Regions from separate parts of the Ornithinibacillus liuyingii genome, predicted to be linked through region 1. Evidence: a T-box and tRNA genes for the amino acid it is inferred to sense, from the RefSeq annotation. Region 1 holds a T-box; the other holds one or more tRNA genes.
What was found. A T-box is a leader RNA that pairs with one kind of tRNA and senses whether it is charged. The one in region 1 lies ahead of tyrS (tyrosine--tRNA ligase), so its partner is inferred to be a tRNA-Tyr.

Region 1 (8,951 bases):
CGATTCTGTTTGCCACTCCTGGATCCATGAAGGGGGGAGAAGCCCTTGAAGCGGCTTTTCATCCTTCATAACATTCCAGATTTGTGCCCATGCTCTTGGGACTACTCGCCATATATCATAACCCCCTCCGCCTAATGCAATCCACCTTCCATTACAATACGTATTACTGATTTGTAATGCAACTTCGGGAATTTTTTCAAAGGTAGTCATAGAACCGCATAAATGTGTTAATGGATCATAGAAATGGGAATCTGCACCGTTTTGAGTAATGATAATATCTGGTTTAAAGAATTCGGCTATTTCCCAAATAGCGGTCTCATAACTCTCGATATAAGATTTATCTTGGGTGAAGGCATCTATTGGTAAATTGAAGCTGTATCCATGTCCTTCTTTAATTCCTCGTTCTGTAACCTTTCCAGTGCCAGGGAAAAGATACCTTCCTGTTTCATGGATAGAAAAGGTACAAACGTTAGGGTCATCATAAAACGCCTCTTGTACGCCATCACCATGATGGGCATCGGTATCGATATATAATACCTTTAAATGAAAGTGTTGTCGGATGTATTGAATAGCAATTGCTGCATCATTGTAAATACAAAATCCTGATGCTCTCCGTTTAAAACCATGATGCAGTCCACCTGCAAAATTCACTGCTCTAGTAGCGCCATCCTTTAATACGGCATCCACTGCAGTGAGTGTTGCTCCTACTATTTGAGTAGCTGCTTTATGCATGTTTGGGAAGACGGGAGTATCCTCTGTACCTAGTCCAAACCGATTTAAATCATCTTTAGATAAAGTCATAGCTGATTTTACTGCCCGAATATATGCTGGTTCATGAAGTAACAGAATTTCATCGTCTTCTGCTTCGCGGGGTTTGATGATATGAATGTCAGATAGTTGGCCAGATTTTTCTAGTAAATCTTTTGTAAGTACTACTCGTTTCTGGTTGAAAGGGTGTTCATCGTGGAAGTGATAGTTTAAAAGTGAATAATCAAAAACAAATTTTATGTTTGGATTCATAGTCTAGGCTCCGGAATGTTATTTGGCCACATCAACTCATACCCTGCATCACGTAAATCTCTGATAATAGGTAATGGATTCATTGTTTGAACGCGAAAGACTAATATTTTATAATCAGGATCATTTCTAAATGGATAAACTAATACAGAAGAAATGTTAACACTTCGTTTTCCAAAAATAGATGCAACTTCAGGTAATATACCTGGTTTATGTGGAACTTTCACTTCTATATGAGAACTTTGAACATGGGTTCCGGTTAGCTGAATTAACGTATAAAGCAAATCCTTCTCCGTGATCACACCTACAAGTTTGTCATGATGAACAACAGGTAGACATGCAATTTCTCGGTCATAAAAAATTCTAGCTACCTCTTCAACAAAATCTAATGGATGTGCGGTTAAGACAGGGCTTGACATAATCGAAGAGATTTCTTTCTCTAAGATATTACTATTGGAATCAGCAGATGAAAAGATAGATGGGCTTGCGTCTCGCACATCTCGATCTGATACTATTCCAACAACCAAATTATCTTTGTCCACAATTGGTATATGTCTAATTTTGTATTCCACTAATAATTCGTGTGCTTTAGCAATGGAATCGGTTGGGTTTAAAGTCACAACATTACGGTTCATTATTTCTTCAACATGCATTACAGACCCTCCCTAAAACTTCGTAATTGGTATCGTTTTAGAAATCTAAGCTTTTCAAATTGGTTGATAGATGCTTCATCGACCTTCGAACCAATCCGTACCATTAAACAATTCGCTGGGTGTGAAATAATTTCAGGGTCATCCGTTGGAGCAGGTAGTAGTCCACCAGAAGCCATCATTTTTTCCATTACTTTGCGATATTCCCAAATACTTAAATTGGTTCCTTTTAAATCCCAGTGCCAATAATATTCCGTAGAAATAATAATATAATGTTCCATAAAAGGATCCATCATGGAAACATGGAGGAGATTAGAAGCCACTTTTCCCCCTCGATAGTCTGGAATTACTTCAATAGCCCCTAGTTCAATCAAATTAGTCATTTGGAAGGTTGACCATCTTTCTAAGGGGTCGGGGTAAAGGTAGGTTACATAACCAATAATAGTGTTCTGTTCTCTAGCAATGATAATTCGGCCATCAGGTAAATCAGCAATACCCATCAGTGCTTGAAATTGGTTAGGTGCAGGGCGAAAGGAATTTAAATCTGGATGAAATTCGTACCTAGCTAACTCTAAAGAGGAGATAGGTCCTTCAATAATGAGTAACTTATCTTTTACTTGATGTTCCATTTTGTTATACGTTTTGATATGTTCCATGTTTTCACCACCGAATTATCTTGTTACATTATATTATACAGGATTATCGTTGTAATTTTTAGTCTTTTTTAGAACAAAGAAGAAGAAGGGCAGGTTTTCTTTTAGTAGGGATTCTATCTGAACATCCGTATTATACTTTACCTGGAAAGGGACTATATTTGTAGTTTATCTTACCTGATTATTCTACATGAAAAAAAGCTTGTAGAGAAAATTTACGTACTCTCTCTACAAGCTTAAAATGAAGGGTTAACCTTCGTCCTCACCATCACCTGGAGGTTCTTGCTCCCCGGGATCTTGAGGGTTATTTGGATTAGGTTCAGTATTATCTCCGCCACCATCTACAGGTTCTTCCTCATCACCAGTATTCGGTTTTTCAGGGTCTTTAGGTGTATTTGGTTTTGGATTTTTTGGCTTATCTTTATCCTTATTATCTTTGTTATCTGGTTTGTCTGGTTTATCAGGTTCTTCCGATTCCGCGAAATCACCTATTACTATTTCTTCAGAAGCTTTGGACTCCAATCCAAAGTAATCTACTGCTTTAACGTGATAGACACCTGTACCACTGGGCAGGGTGAATTTTGTTTCAATCGAGCTACCGATTAGCTTGAATGATTCACCAGGTTCATTAGCGCGAAAGATGCGGTAACCAACTACATCTTTACTAGAAGAAGCATTCCATGTTAAGCTCATTCCGCTGTTTTTCAGTGAACTTGGTGCTTTTGGAGCAACACCATCATCATTTATCATAGAGTTAAACCCTTTGGTATTTGGTATAGTTATTTTCTCCCATGCTTCTCTCCTAATGGAAGGGAATAACTGAGTAATATCTCTCAACTTATCGTATTGATTTCGAATTAGCCATTCAGGATTAAATGATAGCCCGTCATCTTGAATGAATTCTTTCGGTGTATTCGGCCCTGCCAGTACGGCTTTCCCATCCACCAAGACATAAGATCCTCGTCTCAAACTATCATCTACTTGTGTTGGAACAAATTTAGCATTAAATATATCACTTGAAACAAGTCCAGCCTCATTACATAGATCAGATGGAAGCATTCCAGATGTTGCACAGTAGCTACGAGAAACGATTCCATCTGGCCGTTGAAACTTCTCTGAAGGTGCTATTAAATCAGGATTTATATCAGAAGCTACATTGATCAGTTCTGCCCATAATTTTAAATTACGATTTGTATGGTGCAACTCGCAGCTATCACATACTAGAGACTGGCCAATTCTGTATCCTAACCATGCACCCATTGTAACATTTGGATTTGATCCAACGAAATGGACATCATGTGTATATTGTGATGTACCAGTTTTACCTGCCCAATCGACATTTTTATACTTTAACTGACCTGGAAGATAGGATGCTGATCCTTGCTTAACAACATCTCTCATCATATCAAGTGTTAAATAACTCGTCTGAGGAGTAAACACTTCGACAGGTTCACTCTTATGTTCGTAAACAACCTCTCCATCTTGAGTAGTAATTTTCTCAATCATATAAGCATCGACAAAGTTACCACCATTTGCAAATGTAACATATGCATTTGTGTTTTCTTCAATCGTTATACCAGTTGATGTCCCCCCAATAGCAAGGGCTTGATGTGCATATTCATCGTCCCCGATAGAGGTAATTCCCATTTTGCGAAGGTATTGTTCAACTGGATTGTCATTCATTATTTGCGTATAGACTTTTATAGCTGGAACATTATAGGAATTCATTAAATGATTCCGAACAGGTAAAATACCATGATAGCTATTGTCGAAGTTTTGTGGAGTCCAACTACCCCATGACGTTTCAACGTCTGCAATTGGTGTACCTGGCTGAACGACTCCTTTTTCCATAGCTGGAGCAAACACTAATAATGGTTTCATTGTACTTCCGTTCGATCTCTTTGCCCTTGTAGCATAATTTAACTGATTATCATAGCTAAATCCTCGTCCGCCAAGAAAACTAATGATTCTACCAGTGGAATTTTCGATTAATTCCGCAGCGGCCTCTACTCGTTGGCGTTCAATTACTTCACCTGTACTAGGATCGACAACTTGCTTTGTTGAATCTGGTCCATAATGTTTAAAGTTCTTGGCAACTTCTTGCCAAGCATCATAGATATCCTTATCAATCGTCGAATGGATATTATAGCCATTTCTACGTAAGTCTCGATTGGCTAATATGGCATATTCTTCTTTGAGCTCATGATTGTCATCTAAATCTTCCTTCGTGTAGCCATTCTTTTCAGCTAACACATAAGTCAAGATTTCACTAGCTCTTTCTTCTAATTCAATAGTCAAATGTGGATATTTATCAAGTGTTGATTCTGATTCTGTTACAAAATCTTTTGTAATATCATACTTTAATGCTTCTTGATATTCCTTTTCTGTTATTTTCCCTGATTCATACATACGACTAAGCACGACTTTCATACGATTAACACCAGGAGCTAGCCCTTCTTCATCCTTTAAACCGCCACCACTTTTATATGGCGTATAATAAGAAGGACCTTGTGGTAGGCCGGCAAGAAATGCAGCTTGTGGTAAGTTTACCTCGTTTGCATCGACACCAAAGAGTTCCTGTGCGGCAGTTTGAACACCTGCGATAATCCTACCATTAGCACTACGCCCATAAGGGATAATATTTAAATAAGCCTCTAATATTTCATCTTTACTAAAGAACTGTTCTAACCGCATAGCTAGTAATATTTCTTTTGCTTTTCTATCAAACGATACTTCATTTGTCAAAATCTGGTTTTTAATTAATTGTTGTGTTAACGTACTACCACCAGATTTCATGTCAGAGTTCGTAAACTCTTGGACTAAGGCCCGAATGATGGCCTTTGGTACAACTCCATTATGCTCGTAGAAGAATTCATCTTCTGTAGCCAAGACAGCCTCTATTAAAGTAGGGGATATGTTTTCTAGTTTGGTCTCTTCACGGTGAAGATCAGATTGAATATCACCGATATAAATATCTCCTGCAAAATACAGTTTGGAAGTCTCTTCATAGTTATAGATATCTTTTTCCATACTTTCGTATGACCTAATCGGTTCATCTTTTACAAGAGAAGCAAAATATCCAAACCCGATTCCTGCACCTAAAAACATTCCAATGGTCCCTAATATGATAAAAAATAAGATAACATTCCAGATGACATCATATGTAATTCGGGAAACACGTTGGATTTTTCCAGTGTTCCAAACCGTTTTTACCTTGGTTCCAACATTTTGAAAAAAGTGTTTAAAATCCACGATAAAACCTCCTATTATTCCAAGCATTATTATAGCATAGTAGAAAAAGAGTAGGTACTGTAATTTAAAAAAACGTTGCATTTTTGAAATATATTTTATATGATATGTGTAATACTATATTTGAAAGCAATGAAGGAAACAGTAGTATTGCAAATCCCTTTCCAAGAGAACTGGTGGTTGGTGGGAACCAGTAAATATTTGCGTACGAATTACAATTCTGGAGCAATCTTAATGAGCCTATTAGGTGAAATTAAGACGGTGAAAGTCATCGTTAACAACCCCAAAGTGGCAGAATTCTGCAACAAGGGTGGTACCGCGTGTTTAACTCGTCCCTTATTTACATAAGGAATGGGTTTTTTTGTTTTTTAAAAGAAAAAGTTGGAGTGTGAGTAAAGATGCATATTTTAGAAGAATTAGAAACAAGAGGGTTAATTAATCAGGTTACCGATAGAGAAGGATTAGAAAAGCATTTAGCTGAAAATGAAGTAACATTATATTGTGGTTTTGATCCAACTGCGGATAGCTTACACATAGGACATCTTGTACCATTAGTGATGTTAAAACGATTCCAAAAGGTAGGACATAGACCGATTGCTTTAGTTGGTGGCGGTACAGGAATGATTGGTGACCCTAGTGGTCGTTCAACAGAGCGCTCTTTAAATACGGAAGAAGTAGTAAAAGGGTATAGTGAAAGCATAAAACAACAAATATCTAAAATACTTGAAGTAGATCAGAATGAGAATGAAGTAGTAGTAAGAAATAACCATGAATGGTTGGGAAGCATGACAGTTATTGATTTCTTGCGTGATGCGGGTAAACATTTTGGTGTCAATTACATGCTTGCTAAAGAATCTGTTTCTGCTCGTATTGAACAAGGGATTTCCTTTACAGAATTTAGTTATATGATTTTACAATCCTTAGATTTTCAACAATTATATACACGAGAAAATTGTACATTGCAAATTGGTGGAAGCGACCAATGGGGTAACATTACAGCTGGTATGGAATTAATCCGTCGAGCAAGAGAAAATGAGGAAGATGAAGTAAAAGTATTTGGTCTTACAGTGCCACTGATTACAAAGGCAGATGGAACTAAATTTGGAAAAACTGCAGGTGGTGCGATTTGGTTAGACCCAGAAAAGACGAGTCCATATGAGTTCTATCAATTCTGGATAAATACGGATGACCGCGATGTAATGAAGTTCTTACGCTACTTTACATTCCTGAATGAAGATGAACTACATGAGTTAGAACAAGAAGTGGAAAATCATCCAGAAAACCGAATGGCTCAAAAGCGATTAGCTGAAGAAATGACTAGAATGGTTCATAGTCAAGAAGCAGTTGAACAAGCACAGAAAATTACAGCTTCATTGTTTAGTGGAGATTTAAAATCACTATCTGCAAGTGATATTGAACAAGGATTTAAAGATGTTCCTTCAATCCATGCAAATAAGGAAGATATAGGCATTGTGGATTTATTGGTGAATGCCAAAATTTCATCATCTAAACGACAAGCTAGAGAAGATGTTACCAATGGTGCTATCTATATTAATGGAGAACGAAAACAAGATCTTCAATATGTTGTTTCTGAAGCAGATCGAATTGAAGGGAAATTTACGATTATTAGAAGAGGGAAGAAGAAGTATTTCTTGATTCAATATAACAACTAAGTAAAAGTTATGAAAAAGCTCGGGTAGTGAATGTAACCAGTTTGATTACATGATGCCTTTAATAAGTTAGCAAAAACCAAACTAATATCAAATTCATGGATTTGATATTAGTTTGGTTTTTTCATTTATGTAAGTTAATAGAATAATACATTATCGCTGGGTGCGGATATAGGCTTCTTCCTCTTCTGGAGTTAGGACTCCTGTTGCCCTTCCGATATTTCCACCTTGTATTTCCCAAATTGTATTATGGTCAACGTCTGCTGTTGTGAAATCTCCTTTTGCCCATTTTTCTAAAATAGTTCGATAAATTTCCTCATGTTTAAGTGATGTGGCATCAAGACCTTCAAGTAACCAATGTATTCTCTCGGGTGTTATTTGATAAAAGCCCCATTTTTGCTCAGCCTTTACTTTTTGGTGACTCATTCCATGGATATATTCTTGATAGTCTGCGTCGGTCAATTGATCTGCTGTTTTACTTTGTCCAAATGGATTTAATCCTTGTTCTTTATAGGACGCTGCTTGTTCTTCTGTAATGGTACCACCTATCGATTCTCGAATGTCTTCTATGGATTTAGATACATTTGTTTCATTTGTTTCATTTGTTTCATTTTTGTCATTTCTTGCTTCTTTCACATCAGAAAGAATTAAAAATCCAAAGTATCCAAGAATGGAAATAGCAATAATGCATAAAAAGACTATCAATTTATTCATACCAATAATAACCTCCCACTACCTAGTTTATTATAGGAGCGTTCAAAAATAAATATTCAATTTTCTAAAAAGGCAATCTACTGAAGCGGGGGAGGACTTGCATAAGGGGAGATTATAGAGATAAAAGAAAAAAACCCTGAAATTCAGTTAAGATACTAAATCCCAGAGTTTTTAAGGTTTTATTAACGAGAATAGAATTCTACGATTAATTGTTCGCTAATTTCAGATGGTAATTCAGAGCGTTCTGGTAAACGATTGAATGTACCTTCTAATTTGTCAGCGTCAAATGTTAAATATTCTGGTACGAAGTTTGTTACTTCGATTGCTTCTTTCACGATGTCAAGATTTCTTGATTTTTCGCGAAGACCAATTGTTTGACCAGGTTTTACTAGGTAAGATGGAATATCAACACGAGATCCATCAACTGTCACGTGACCGTGGTTTACAAGCTGACGAGCTTGTCTACGAGTACGTGCAAGACCTAAACGATAAACAAGGTTATCAAGGCGAGATTCAAGAAGTACCATGAAGTTTTCACCATGAACACCTTTCATTTTACCAGCTTTATCGAATAGAGTGCGGAATTGACGTTCGTTCAATCCATACATAAAGCGTAGTTTTTGTTTTTCTTGTAATTGAAGACCATACTCAGAAAGCTTTCTGCGTTGGTTAGCTCCGTGTTGCCCAGGAGCATAAGGGCGTTTATCTAGCTCTTTGCCAGTTCCAGTTAATGAAATGCCAAGACGACGTGATTTTTTCCATACAGGACCAGTATATCGTGCCATAGGACATTTCCTCCTTTTTATTTTATTTGCATAAAATAAAATTCCAACCGTGATCGCGCCAAACACCATTATGTTTTCATGTACCATCGCTCCAGCAGCTGAGAGTTACGCGATACACCTCGTTTTGAGGAACAAAATGGACAGTTTGGTGATTCACTTAGGCTGCCTTATTATTTTACACAAAGAATAGTATATAATTTTTTTGGAACTAAG
Region 2 (8,951 bases), on a different contig from region 1:
ACGAACAAGTACGCTCTGTTCCCAAGAATCCCCCACTTCAAACATCCTGAAAGGAGGTTAAGTGGGGGTAGTTCAATGGTCATCTAATTATACACTTTAGATAATGTATCTCATTATTTAATCAGAAATGGCTGTATAAGCGTAATTGGTGTTTCAGGAGGACTTTTTCACCTGTCTCTTCTCTTGAATTGATATAGCGCATTATAAACACCATAGATGGCTATGAATACAAGTAATCCAACCATACAAAGATTAAAATAGTACCAAAATCCATCTCCGAGAAAATTTAGCGGTGTACTGGTTGAAGGTGTTCTAGCTAAGAAAAGAAAATTGGCGTCAAAAATTGGATTGATAAAGAATCCGATAATTGCTGCATAACATAAAAGGTAAAGATAAGACTCTATTGTCTTTTTAAAGGTGATTTTTAACGTAGATGTTAGGACTAAAAATATACAAGCCCAAGATAATATGAGATGGTGTATAAAAAACTGCCAAAATCGAAAATGAGGAAAACCATGGTGTAATTCTGGTGTTACTACCGCAAGGAAGGAAGGTACAATGCCGATGAATAGGATAACTTGAATGATTTTCTTATTTTTGGTTAGTAGTGCAAGCATAGTAACGATTCCCGCTATGCTACATAGTTGAAAGGGAAGGAATTCACGCGGATTCCAACTGCCGTTTAATACCCCCCATGTTTGATAACTAAGTTCAGAGGAAACTAAGATGATCAATAACCCTATCCTAAAAAAATTGGATGTCCTTTTATTGGTAATCCATTTGTTGGAGCAAAATAGTAATAATACAGCTCCAAAAATAAATAAGAATACCATGAATAGGTGGTGGATACCCCATAAATGAAAAGATGATACTGCCTTACTAGTAAACCACTCTCCCATTCAAATCCCCCCTGTATATCCTTATCTAAATAGAAAACAACGCTTACTAAAGCATTTTTAGTAAGCGTCTATGATTGATTATTGATTAGTGAAATTAGCCACCAATTATGTGGTAACCTGAATCGACATGTAGTACCTCTCCGGTTACACCACGAGAAAGATCACTGATAAAGAATAGGGTAGCGTCTCCAACTTGATCCTGGTCAACATTACGGCGTAAAGGTGCTTTTTCTTCCACCATGCCTAGTTTCTCGTTAAACCCAGAAACCCCTTTTGCTGCTAAAGTCCGAATAGGTCCAGCAGATACTGCGTTTACGCGAATACCATGTTTTCCAACATCTTCGGCTAGGTATCTAACACTTGCTTCTAGAGAGGCTTTGGCAACTCCCATTACATTATAGTTAGGAATTACTTTTTCAGAACCTAAATATGTTTGCGTAACGATACTGCCACCTTCAGTCATTAGTTCTTTTGCTGCTTTTGTGACAGCAACTAAGGAAAATGCACTAATATCCTGTGCTAATAAAAATCCTTCTCTTGATGTATCGCTGAAATCACCTTTTAGTTCATCGCGGTTTGCAAATGCGACGGCATGGACAAGGCCGTGTATAACCCCAACCTTTTCTTTTATCTCATTAAAAGCGTTGCTTATACTTGCATCGTCCGCAACATCACAAGTAACGATGAGTTTAGCCTCGATATCATTTTGTTCTAATAACTTAGTTAGTTTTTTATACGATCTTTCTTGCCTGTTTGTAAATATAAGGTTTGCTCCAGCATTATGGAGTGATTTTGTAATACCCCATGCAATACTTCTTTCGTTGGCAACACCCATAACAACAATGTTTTTATCCTTTAATAGTTCAGTCATTTGGAACCTCCATTGTGATTAACTATTAGTACCTAACTATAATTTATCATTTTTTAAATGAAAAACCAATTTATTTCTTAATTTATTAATTTTATTAGGGGGATAATCCCTTGTGTATCAAGGGTTTTACGGGGCAGAAAATTTTTTTATAAAAAAATATCATTTTTCTCTTTACAAAGTGTGGAAATCTGTATATAATAAAATTCGTTGACTGCTAAGACAAGTTAAATAAATGAACTGGCCCGTTGGTCAAGCGGTTAAGACACCGCCCTTTCACGGCGGTAACACGGGTTCGAATCCCGTACGGGTCACCATGTGGAGGATTAGCTCAGCTGGGAGAGCACCTGCCTTACAAGCAGGGGGTCGCAGGTTCGAGCCCTGCATCCTCCACCATTTAAACCTAGATAGTTCTTCACCATGCCGGCCTAGCTCAATTGGTAGAGCAACGAGCAATACTTCTACCGAATCAGCTACGAGTAACCCCGAAGCATACACATCCATGAATATGCTGGGAGATACAGGGGTCATCAGGCAAACGTGACAAAATGAATAGGTGAGTTAATACCATGCCGGCCTAGCTCAATTGGTAGAGCAACTGACTTGTAATCAGTAGGTTGGGGGTTCAAGTCCTCTGGCCGGCACCATTTTTTTGTATAAAAACATATTAATATGTTAACTATATGGAGGGGTAGCGAAGTGGCTAAACGCGGCGGACTGTAAATCCGCTCCTTCGGGTTCGGCAGTTCGAATCTGCCCCCCTCCACCATTTAGATTATTGGGCTATAGCCAAGCGGTAAGGCAACGGGTTTTGGTCCCGTGATTCCCAGGTTCGAATCCTGGTAGCCCAGCTTTTTTTATTTTCTGGGACTTTTTTATTTATGGAACACAAAGAAGCCGCCGATTATATAAAAAGGCTCAAACTAACTTAGAACCAATTGATAATGTGGGCCATTAGCTCAGTCGGTAGAGCAACGAGCAATACTCCCACCGAATAAGCAACGAGTAACCCCGAAGCATACACATCTTGAATAAGCTAGAAGATGCAGGGGTCGACTTTAAAAAGGCTCAAACTAACTTAGAACCACTTGATAATGTGAGCCATTAGCTCAGTCGGTAGAGCATCTGACTTTTAATCAGAGGGTCGAAGGTTCGAATCCTTCATGGCTCATCATATAAATACGTGAAATCATGCAAGGTTGCGATTCTTTCGTAACCTTTTTTTTATTTGCATTTTATACTGTTTTTTAACATAATAGATAGAGTAATTCTTTATCTAAAATAAAGAATGAAACAAGTTCTTACTAAATAAATAGATACTATTAAAGGATGGTTGGTATGAGATCTTCTAGGATTCCTGGATTTTATAAAAGAACAGTTGAAGAACGAAGAGAGCTGTTGCAGGAGGCACTTGAGCTATCTGAAGATGACTTAAGCGTCTTAACATCACAGGAGGCATTACCAATCGATACTGCAGATAAAATGATTGAGAATGTTATAGGGACATTCCCACTTCCGTTAGGTTTAGGATTGAACTTCTTAATTAACGGGAAAGACTATATAATACCAATGGTTGTTGAGGAACCATCAATTGTCGCTTCTGCAAGTCACATTGCTAAAATTGTAAGAGATGCAGGTGGTTTTAAAACAGAAGCTTCAGATAGAGTCATGATTGGACAAATCCAAGTAGTTGGTTGTCCAGATTTCGATGCTGCAAAGAATGTATTGTTAGAAGCTAAAAATGAATTAATGGAGGCAGCTAATGCTGCTTATCCTAGCATTGTAGCTAGAGGTGGGGGAGCAAGGGATTTAGATGTACGTATTCTAAATGATTCGCCTGATTCCAGCTACGGAACAATGCTTGTATTACATTTATATATTGATACATGTGACGCAATGGGCGCGAATATTATTAACACTATGGTTGAATCGTTGGCTCCGACAGTCGAAGAGCTTACGGCAGGTAAAGTATACTTACGTATTTTATCTAATCTTGCTGATCGCTGTATCGCAAAAGCAACATGTGTTATCCCCCCTAAATTATTAGCTACAGGCGAATACTCTGGTGAAGAAGTGCGTGATGGTGTAGTGCATGCATTTGAATTCGCAGACTCTGACCCATATCGGGCAGTAACACATAATAAAGGGATTATGAATGGTATTGATCCAGTTGTCATTGCAACTGGTAATGATTGGCGTGCGGTTGAAGCGGGAGCTCATGCCTATGCATCACGTTTTGGAAGTTATCGTTCCATGACGAAATGGTCAGTTGATCAGGAGGGTAATTTGGTAGGAGAATTAGAATTACCAATGTCTATTGGCACAGTAGGTGGAGCGATTCGTGTACATCCGATTTCACAATTAGCGCATAAAATGTTAAATATAGAATCTGCTTCCGAGCTTGCACAAATTATTGTTGCAGTAGGTTTAGCACAAAATCTCGGTGCTTTAAAAGCTCTAGTAACAGATGGAATTCAAAAAGGTCATATGGCCCTGCATTCTCGATCTGTTGCGATAGCTGCTGGCGCTACTGGGGAGATGATTGATATTATAGCTGAACAATTAGTTAAGTTAAAGGAAATCCGTGTAGGTAAAGCTAAAGAATTGGTGGAACAATATTCAAAATGAGTACAGAAAAACTAACAATCACAAATAAACTAATAACAACAGAAAAAAGTGGAATTGGAATTGCGAATAGCAAACTAATCTTAATTGGTGAGCATGCAGTTGTACACGGACAACCAGCAATCGCAATACCATTTCCGTTAGTAGGAGTAGAATCTGTAATTGAATTTCATAAAGGGCCAATTAAGTTCGACAGTACCTTTTATAATGGGCCGATGGATTCTGCGCCACTTACATTAGAAGGAATTGTAAACAGCATTCATGAAACCTTAAAATATTTAGGACTTCCTAAAAAGGATCTAGTCATTAAAATAAAATCCTCTATACCACCTGGAAAAGGATTAGGATCTAGCGCATCGGTCGCAATCGCTATTATTCGATCGTTATTTTCTTATGCAAATGTGACGTATACAGAAAGAGAATTATTACATTTTGCTAATATTGCAGAGAAGTTTGCTCATGGTTCTCCGAGTGGGATTGATACATTAACGATAACCTCGGAATCTCCGGTATGGTTCGAAAAGGAAAATCCAGTAAGCTATATAAGTCCTGGAGAGGATTTTCATTTTATTGTAGCGGATTCAGGTCGTATTGGTGACACACGCTCAGCCGTGGAATCGGTTGCTCATCTTTTAAAGAAAGCTCCTAAGAAGATTCAGGCCAAAATTGAACGAATCGGGGAATTAACTCATTTAGCTAAACACGCATTAGAAAAGGCCGGTAAGAATTTATTAGGCCAAATGTTAAATGAGGCGCAAAAGGAATTAGTTGCGCTAGGCGTTAGTGATGAGGGACTAGATCGATTAATTAACTTTGCTCGTAAAGAAGGAGCGCTAGGTGCAAAATTAACTGGTGCTGGCAATGGTGGCTGTGTGATTGCGCTTGCCAAGAATGAGTTACATTCAAGGCAACTAGCAGATAAGCTAAAAGAATTTGGTGCGCAAGCTGTTTGGCCATTTGTCTTAAGAAAGCAAGATTAATAAGAAATGGCTTTGAAAAGGGGAACAGTCATGAAAGCAACTGCAAAAGCGCATACCAATATTGCATTAATCAAATATTGGGGAAAGCGTGATGAAGCATTAATTTTACCTACTAATAATAGTTTATCCGTAACGTTGGATGGATTTTATACGACAACTACTGTTTCGTATAAGCCGGAACTAACAAAGGATACCTTTACCTTAAATGATGAGGTGGTAGTAGGTGAGCAATACAACCGAGTAACGAACTTTCTTAATAAAGTTCGAGATATAGCTGGGAAGCAACTATATGCAGAAGTAAAATCGATAAATGCGGTTCCCACTGCAGCGGGTTTTGCTTCTTCTGCATCAGGCTTTGCTGCACTTGCAGCTGCCGCGACGAAAGCAATTGGGTTGAGCCTGACTGAATCGGAACTATCTCGCTTAACCCGCCAAGGCTCTGGTTCTGCATGTCGTTCTATCTTTGGTGGATTTGCCGAATGGCAAAAAGGGGAGATGGAAGACGGATCTGATTCCTTTGCAGTGCCAGTAGCTCCGAAAGACCATTGGGACATTAGAGTTGCTGCGGTGGTTCTCAATGCAAAAATGAAAAAAGTATCCAGCAGGTCAGGGATGAAGCGGACGGTTGAAACGTCACCCTTTTTTAAAGGATGGGTTGAAAGTATTCCATCTGATTTAGAAGCAATAAAACAAGGAATTCTGGAGAGAGACTTTCATAAGGTTGGGGAAGTTGCGGAGGCGAACTGTCTGAAGATGCATGCTACAACACTTGGAGCAAATCCTCCCTTCACATACTGGTTAGACACGACGATGTCTGTTATGCAGACTGTACAGGAATTACGCAGTACAGGAGTTCCAGCATACTTTACCATCGATGCGGGGCCTAATGTAAAAGTGTTATACCTACCACAGGATGAGGAGAAGGTGCTCGAAACGCTTCGCAATATTTCAGGTGTAACAGATGTAAGATTAAGTCGAGTCGGGCAAGGAATAAAGTATCTAGAGGATGAGGAACTTGTCTAATTCAACAATAACGATTCAAGTCCCTGGAAAATTAATGATTGCTGGAGAGTTTGCGGTGCTCGAGCCTTATCACAAGCTAATTGCCATGGCTGTTAACCGCTTTGTATATGTCGATATAAAGCCTAGTGAAAGGAATCAACTAACACTAGAAAAACTTCAACTAACTAACTTGAATTGGGTATTTACTAATGACCAGGTGAAAATTGACTCTGAGGATAAACGTGTTGATTTTGTCCAAGAGGCAATGACGATCGCCTGTAAGTATTTAGCAGAGCGTGGAACTACTATCGAGAATTTTTCGCTTCGGGTAAAGAGCGAATTAGATGATAAAAGCACAGGTAAAAAATTCGGTCTTGGTTCTAGTGCTGCTGTAGTGGTTGGGGTCATAACAGCTATCTTGCAGTATCATATGAAAAAAAAACCAGAACCATTACTGATATTTAAACTTGCCGCAATATCGCATATTGCAGCACAAGGTAATGGCTCTGGAGCGGATGTGGCTGCTAGTGCATATGGTGGGATTATTCAGTATTCCTCCTTCCAAGCAGATTGGTTAAGAGAGAAATACGAAGAATCGCATACTTTATTAGAACTACTAGAAATGGATTGGAAATACTTATCTATTAAACCGATAACGTTGCTGGAACATATCCATATCCGTGTTGGTTGGACCGGTAGTCCAGCATCAACAGGAAATTTAGTAAATCAAATATTACAATTGAAAGAACGTAATTTTAATAAATATCAGGATTTTTTACGAGATAGTGAGGAAGCAGTTGAACACTTCCTAAAAGGAGTTCAAACGGAGAACCTTCCACAACTATTGCAAGGTATCAAGCAAAACAGAGCTGCATTGGTAACGGTAGGAAAAGAGGCGCAAACAGAACTAGAAACATCTATGATAACACAATTATGTAATCTAGCTGAAGAACTTGGAGGAGCTGCAAAGCAATCCGGAGCCGGAGGCGGTGACTGTGGAATTGCTTTTATGCCATCTATAGAGAGCGCTAATCATTTAACCCATGTTTGGGAAGAAGCAGGAATTATTCCGTTAGAACTTCAACCGTATTTTAATGGAGCTACCCCTATAGAGAAGGCATCGCCCTAATGTGGCGATGCTTTCTTTCGTGGATGGAGTATGAATAAATATTCGAAAAATTGTCGAGTTGAGTCGTTTTTATAATCTAAGGTAAAATAATATTATATGGAGGTGGCTTTTTATTATGAAAAATAAAATATCTTTAATCGGTGTCCCAATGGATTTAGGACAAAGTCGTCGTGGAGTAGATATGGGACCAAGTGCACTTCGTTATGCTGGCGCAATTGAGCGCTTACAAGATTTAAACTATGATATTCACGATTTAGGGGATATACCGATAAATCGTCCGGATAAATATGAGGATGGAACGAAACTAAAAAATTTAGAGCAAGTCATAGAGGCAAATGAAACATTAGCGGAAATGGTGGATGCAGAAATAAATAAAGGTAGGTTCCCCCTAGTGTTAGGAGGAGACCATAGTATAGCTATTGGAAGCTTAGCTGGAATTTCCAAACATTATGAGAATTTAGGGGTAATTTGGTATGATGCTCACGGGGATTTGAATACGAGTGAAACATCTCCATCTGGAAATATTCACGGTATGCCACTTGCTGTCAGTCTAGGACTTGGACATGAAAGACTTACCAATCTATATCAATACGCTCCTAAGGTGAAGCCAGAAAATATCGTAATAATTGGCGCAAGATCATTAGACCCTGGAGAAAGAGAACTAATCCGTGAAATGGGTATTAAAGTATATACCATGCATGAAATCGATCGAATGGGAATGTCTCGAGTGATGGATGAGACAATAGAATATTTTAAAGATCGTACGGATGGTGTTCATCTAAGCTTAGATCTTGATGGATTAGATCCGACGGAAGCGCCAGGTGTTGGAACTCCTGTGTTAGGTGGTATGACATATCGCGAAAGTCATTTAGCAATGGAAATGCTTGCTGAATCTGATTTGATTACTTCTTTAGAGGTAGTGGAGGTAAATCCAATAATTGATGAAAAAAATAAAACAGCTACATTAGCTGTTGGATTAATGGGTTCATTATTTGGTGAAAAACTGAAATAATCTATCAACTAAAAAGGCATTAATTTAAATTAAATTGATGTCTTTTTATTTATTAGATACATCTCTTAATTGATACTGATTCAATAGATTATCCAATTTTCTACTCGTTTCTACGACTACTTCTGAGGTTAGTTTATATTTATTACTCAGTGTAATCATCTCTTTACGGCATTGCTCAATTTCTTGTAATAAAAGTTTATCCATGTTTTTTCCCCCTATTACTATACATTAAACTATATTACCCGAATAATTTACCGTTTTGCAATAGTAAATTAAGAAAAATCCATATTTTTTAGCGATTATGCGTTATAATGGTATGGAAAAAGTTTACTATTGTTATTTGTTCTTGCTATCCATGATTTAATGTAATGTGTGCAAGGATAAATAGATTGTACGCACACGATAAAAAAAGGATAAAAAGCGGAAAATTTTATAA

Region 2: it encodes a tRNA-Tyr, which carries the amino acid that the T-box ahead of tyrS (tyrosine--tRNA ligase) is inferred to sense. The anticodon was not compared.

What each region holds. Positions count from the first base shown of each region.
Region 1 is NZ_JBPWOS010000005.1:33,529-42,479, forward strand. It holds gene ACSKT4_RS07855 (acetoin utilization protein AcuC) at 1-1,020, opposite strand, end outside; gene ACSKT4_RS07860 (acetoin utilization AcuB family protein) at 1,017-1,670, opposite strand; gene ACSKT4_RS07865 (GNAT family N-acetyltransferase) at 1,670-2,323, opposite strand; gene ACSKT4_RS07870 (transglycosylase domain-containing protein) at 2,570-5,572, opposite strand; T-box leader at 5,693-5,909, shown strand; gene tyrS (tyrosine--tRNA ligase) at 5,968-7,242, shown strand; gene ACSKT4_RS07880 (DUF6241 domain-containing protein) at 7,393-7,953, opposite strand; gene rpsD (30S ribosomal protein S4) at 8,136-8,738, opposite strand.
Region 2 is NZ_JBPWOS010000010.1:178,367-187,317, reverse strand. It holds gene ACSKT4_RS14810 (YwaF family protein) at 168-899, opposite strand; gene fabI (enoyl-ACP reductase FabI) at 994-1,770, opposite strand; tRNA gene ACSKT4_RS14800 (tRNA-Glu) at 2,010-2,084, shown strand; tRNA gene ACSKT4_RS14795 (tRNA-Val) at 2,088-2,163, shown strand; tRNA gene ACSKT4_RS14790 (tRNA-Thr) at 2,339-2,414, shown strand; tRNA gene ACSKT4_RS14785 (tRNA-Tyr) at 2,453-2,536, shown strand; tRNA gene ACSKT4_RS14780 (tRNA-Gln) at 2,547-2,618, shown strand; tRNA gene ACSKT4_RS14775 (tRNA-Lys) at 2,866-2,938, shown strand; gene ACSKT4_RS14770 (hydroxymethylglutaryl-CoA reductase, degradative) at 3,106-4,395, shown strand; gene mvk (mevalonate kinase) at 4,392-5,372, shown strand; gene mvaD (diphosphomevalonate decarboxylase) at 5,403-6,395, shown strand; gene ACSKT4_RS14755 (phosphomevalonate kinase) at 6,388-7,503, shown strand; gene rocF (arginase) at 7,619-8,515, shown strand; gene ACSKT4_RS14745 (aspartyl-phosphate phosphatase Spo0E family protein) at 8,561-8,719, opposite strand.